2 regions of the Zoogloea oryzae genome follow, and region 1 is predicted to be linked to the other one. Evidence: predicted binding sites of a transcription regulator. Region 1 holds the regulator's gene; the other holds the start of a gene.
The links. Region 1 encodes LexA, which represses DNA repair genes until DNA is damaged. Its sites were predicted from a motif close to ACTGTATNTANATACAGT; they were not measured.

Region 1 (2,394 bases):
CAGCCTGCCCCCGTGCGAAGACCTGCAGGGGCAGATCGGGCAGGTAGAGGGCGCACCAGAGCATGGATGACGGCATGACCGGAAGGCTGGGTGGATTGGGGCGATGGCGCCGGCCTGACGGGCAGCCGAGGCAGATCAATGGCAACTGGGCCGGCCAGTTGTGGGCCGCGGCGCTTGAGTACGCGCACGTCCACCCCGCCATCCCGTGCCGTAAGCGCAAGACGCAGCACAGCCGGCGATGGCTGACCCGCCACTGTGGCAGGCCGTATCAGGATAAGTGTCGTGGCGCTTTCTTCCGCAGCCAGCTGAAGTCGGCGAAGGGCGCCGTTGTCAGCCTCGGCCAGCCACATCACGACGGCTTCGCAGCTATGGGAGTTGAGCGACTGGCGGGCCGCCCAGCGGGCATGGGCGGGGCTTTCGGCATCAACGAGGAGCAGCCGCTCGAGGGGAATGCCCGCGCCAGAGAGGGCCGGCGCATAAAGCTGGCCTGGCGGCGCAATGCAGACGGCCCAGCGCCTTTCGGGCACCCGCTGGAGCAGGGGCAGGATCAGGCCGAGCTCGCCGACACCTGTGTGGGGGACGAGGATTTCGGTGAGTGCGCCGACCGGCCAGCCCTTGCCGGGCAGTACGGCATCCAGGGTGGGATGGCCGGTGGCAATGCCTGGCGCTGCCGAGGCAACCTGATCGCCACGCCACACTAGATGCTGCAACGCGTCTGGGGAGCGAAGGACAGAAACAGCCGGAGGCGCCATGGCAATAAATGAACTAGGCTGTGAGTGAACGCTTCATGCCTTGCACGCCAGGTGCCGCAGCGCGGTTGCCTGCCGATTGCAGGGCAGGGCAACCGTTTGTGCTGACGAGGATCAGAGGCTGTCGTTGCGGATCAAACCGACCGCGAGGCCTTCGATTTCCAGCGGCTCGTTGCGGGTGTCGACAATGATGGGTTCAAAGTCGGGGTTTGCCGGCAGGAGTTCGACGATCGGCCCCTTGCGGGACAGGCGCTTCACGGTGACGTCGTCTTCCATGCGGGCCACGATGATCTGGCCGTCCCGGGCTTCGGTGGTGCGATGGACGGCGAGCAGGTCACCGTCGAGGATGCCTGCGTCGCGCATGCTCTGGCCGCGAACCTGAAGCAGGTAATCGGCTCGGGGCGAGAACATGTTGGGGTCAACATGGAAGCGGCGCTGGATGTGCTCGGCGGCAAGAATCGGGCTACCTGCAGCCACCCGCCCGACGAGGGGCAGGCCGAGGGATTCGACGAGACGGATGCCCCGGGCACGGCCTTCTTCCAGCGAGATGACCCCCTTGCTGGCGAGCGCGCGCAGATGGGTTTCGGCAGCGTTGGGGGATTTGAAGCCAAACGCAGTACAGATTTCCGCCCGCGTGGGCGGGCGACCTTCATGCTCGACGGTATCGCGGATGAGTTGAAGGATTTCTTGCTGACGGGCGGTGAGTTGTTCGGACACGGCATACTCCTGAAGTCTTATGTAATTATATACAGGGTTTTGCGCATGACAAGCTGTAGATGGGCTTTCCGGGGGGCTCTGCTCGTGATAAACATCAAAATCTGAAGACAAAGCGCTTGAGGCTGGGGCGCCAATGGACTATTCATTCAAGGGTGCCCGTCGCGCGCCAAAAGCCTGACGAGGCATCATAAGCAAAGACAAGAAGAACAGAGAACAGCACGTGTCCGAATCGCCTAATCAGCAGGGCTCCGCTTGCCGGGCCCTCAGCCCCCAGAGGAGATTTTCATGCTTGTCAGCCCTCAACACGCTTCGGGTAGAGTTCTCAAGGCGGCTCGGTTAGAATCCCCCGCCGAAGCGGTAGCCCCGACCGAAGGTCAGTCCGCACCGCTCTTTTCCCTGCCCGATGCCGACATGGAAATGTTCGATCTGGCGTCGGTGCTGGGCACCCACCACGTTGTGCTGTATTTCTACCCCCGTGACAACACGCCCGGCTGTACCCGTCAGGCGATCGATTTCAGTGATCACGATGCCGATTTCGCGAAGGAAAAATGTATCGTGATCGGCATCAGCCCCGATGACTGCCTCACCCACGCTGATTTTCGCGACCAGCACGGCCTGTCGGTCGAGCTTTTGTCCGACGAAGATGGCGACGTGTGCAGGCTTTACGGTGTGTGGCAGTCGGCGGTGGTGGATGGCGTCATGAAACGCAGCGTGCGTCGTTCGACCTTCATCATTTCCAGTGATGGCGTGCTCCGCCATGTGCTGCACGATGTGAATCCCCGTGGCCACGCGGCCGAAGTCTTTCAGCTGGTAAAGCAACTCAACTCAAGGAATGTAAATGGAAATCGCCAAGAACACGGTCGTCACGCTTGATTACTCGGTCAAGGACCCGGATGGCAACATGATCGACGACGGTCACCACCCGCTG
Region 2 (2,394 bases), on a different contig from region 1:
ACCAGGCTGTCTTCCCAGCCGATGCACGCGTCGGTGATGCTCTTGCCGTACTCCAGCTCGACGCCCGGCTTCAGATCCTGACGACCTTCCTTCAGGTGGGATTCGACCATCACGCCCATGATGCGGTCGTTGCCGGCCGCCATCTGGCCGGCAACGTCACGCGCCACTTCCACCTGCAGCTTGTGCTGCTTGCGGCTGTTGGCGTGGGAGAAATCGATCATCAGCTTGCCCTGCACGCCGGCCGCGGAAAGCTCCTTGCAGGCCGCCTCGACACTGGCCGCATCAAAGTTGGGGCCGGCGCCGCCACGCAGGATCAGGTGGCAGTCTTCGTTGCCGGCGGTGGACACGATGGCCGAATGGCCGGCCTTGGTCACCGACAGGAAGTGATGCGGCGCCTGGGCGGCCTTGATCGCATCCACAGCGATGCGCACGTTGCCATCGGTGCCGTTCTTGAAACCCACCGGGCACGACAGGCCGGACGCCAGCTCGCGGTGCACCTGGCTTTCGGTGGTGCGGGCACCGATGGCGCCCCAGGCGATCAGGTCGGCGATGTACTGGGGCGTGATCATGTCGAGGAACTCGGTGGCGGCCGACAGCCCCAGCTCGTTGATCTCGGCCAGCAGCTGGCGCGCCAGACGCAGGCCTTCGTTGATCGCGAAGCTGCCATCCAGGTGCGGATCGTTGATCAGGCCCTTCCAGCCGACGGTGGTCCGCGGCTTCTCGAAGTACACCCGCATCACGATCAGCAGGTCGTCCTTCAGGCGCTCGGCCTCGACCTTCAGGCGGCGGGCGTATTCCATCGCCGCGGCGTAGTCGTGGATCGAGCACGGGCCAATCACCACCAGCAGGCGGTCGTCGGCACCAAACAGGATGCGGTGGATCGCCGTGCGCGCCTCGAAAGTGGTCGCCGCGGCCTTGGGCGATGCCGGAAACTCGCGCAGCACGTGGGCCGGCGGGGCGAGCTCCTTGATGGCCTTGATACGGACGTCGTCGATGTGGATTTTCGAGGAGGCGTGCATGGTGAATCCTGTCGGCTTTGCTTGAGGGAATCGGCAATTCTAGCCGATGCGCCCGGCCCGTAACACGACGCCCTTCCCGTCGGCATGACTTGCGGCGCATCTGTCACCGACGCGCAGGCTTGAACTGTATTTTTATATAGCTTAATCTTGGCAGGATGAAGCCCCCCAGCCTGCCCCGCGGCCGCGGCAGCCGCCTCAATCCGGGCGACCGCTTTGCCGACTGGCAGCGCGCCGCCTTCGACGACGACTGGGCCGACGACGCGGCGGATGAGCCCGATCGCGGCCCGGCCACCACGCTGCTGCTCGACAAGGCGAAGTCGGTGATCGTCCGCAACGCCTCCCCCGACGTGCCTTTCGCCCAGTCGATCAACCCCTACAAGGGTTGCGAGCACGGCTGCGCCTACTGCTTTGCGCGCCCGGGCCACGCCTACCTCGGCCTCTCGCCGGGGCTGGATTTCGAGACGAAGATCGCCTGGAAACCGGACGCGCCGGCTGTGCTGCGGCGGGAGCTCGCCGCCCCCGGCTACCGCTGCCAGCCCGTCGCGCTGGGCATCAACACCGACGGCTGGCAGCCTGTCGAGCGGCGCCTGGGCCTGACCCGCCAGCTGCTGGCGATCCTCGCCGAAACCCGCCACCCGGTGTCCATCGTCACCAAGTCGGCGCTGATCGAGCGGGACATCGACCTCCTCGCCGATCTCGCCCGGGACGGGCTGGTGCAGGTGATGTTTTCGGTCACCACCCTCGATCCGCGCCTCGCCCGCCAGCTCGAACCCCGCGCCGCCAGCCCGGCCCGGCGTCTGGCCGCCATGGCCCGGCTGCACGGCGCCGGCGTGCCGGTGGGCGTGCTCTTCGCGCCGCTGATCCCGGCGATCAACGATCATGAGATGGAAAAGGTGCTCGAAGCGGCACAGGCCGCCGGCGCCGAGACGGCCGGCTACGTGCTGCTGCGCCTGCCACGGGAGCTGCGGGAATTGTTCGAGGACTGGCTCGTCACCCATTACCCCGACCGGGCGGGCCATGTGCTGAGCCTGCTGCGCCAGCTTCGGGGTGGGGAACTCAACGACAGCCGCTTCGGCCACCGGATGCGCGGCGAGGGCGTGTTTGCCGATCTGTACAGCCAGCGCCTGCGGCGTTGCTGCGAGCGGCTCGGGCTCAATCGCAACCGCCGTCAGCTGGTCACTACGGCCTTCCGGCCGCCGGGGCGAGGCGACGGTCAACTCGCGCTGTTCTGATCAGCGCGTCAAACAGCCCGAGCAACAACCTTCAGCGGCGGATCTGCACGCCCCACCCGAAGCCGCCGCCGTAGCCACGGCGCCCAGGGTAGCCATAGGGCCACATGGGGTCGGCGTAGGGCGAATAGTAGGGAGCGTACGCC

Region 2: QQK25_RS13665 (PA0069 family radical SAM protein) is a predicted target of LexA. The motif match lies at 1,143-1,160, and genes of this name have one in related genera.

The regions. Positions count from the first base shown of each region.
Region 1 covers NZ_BSPX01000005.1:2,706-5,099, reverse strand. The annotation lists gene QQK25_RS03155 (Y-family DNA polymerase) at 1-64, opposite strand, end outside; gene imuA (translesion DNA synthesis-associated protein ImuA) at 1-752, opposite strand, end outside; gene lexA (transcriptional repressor LexA) at 864-1,466, opposite strand; gene QQK25_RS03140 (peroxiredoxin) at 1,752-2,339, shown strand; gene QQK25_RS03135 (FKBP-type peptidyl-prolyl cis-trans isomerase) at 2,305-2,394, shown strand, end outside.
Region 2 covers NZ_BSPX01000040.1:23,057-25,450, forward strand. The annotation lists gene aroG (3-deoxy-7-phosphoheptulonate synthase AroG) at 1-1,019, opposite strand, end outside; gene QQK25_RS13665 (PA0069 family radical SAM protein) at 1,175-2,251, shown strand; gene QQK25_RS13670 (hypothetical protein) at 2,283-2,394, opposite strand, start outside.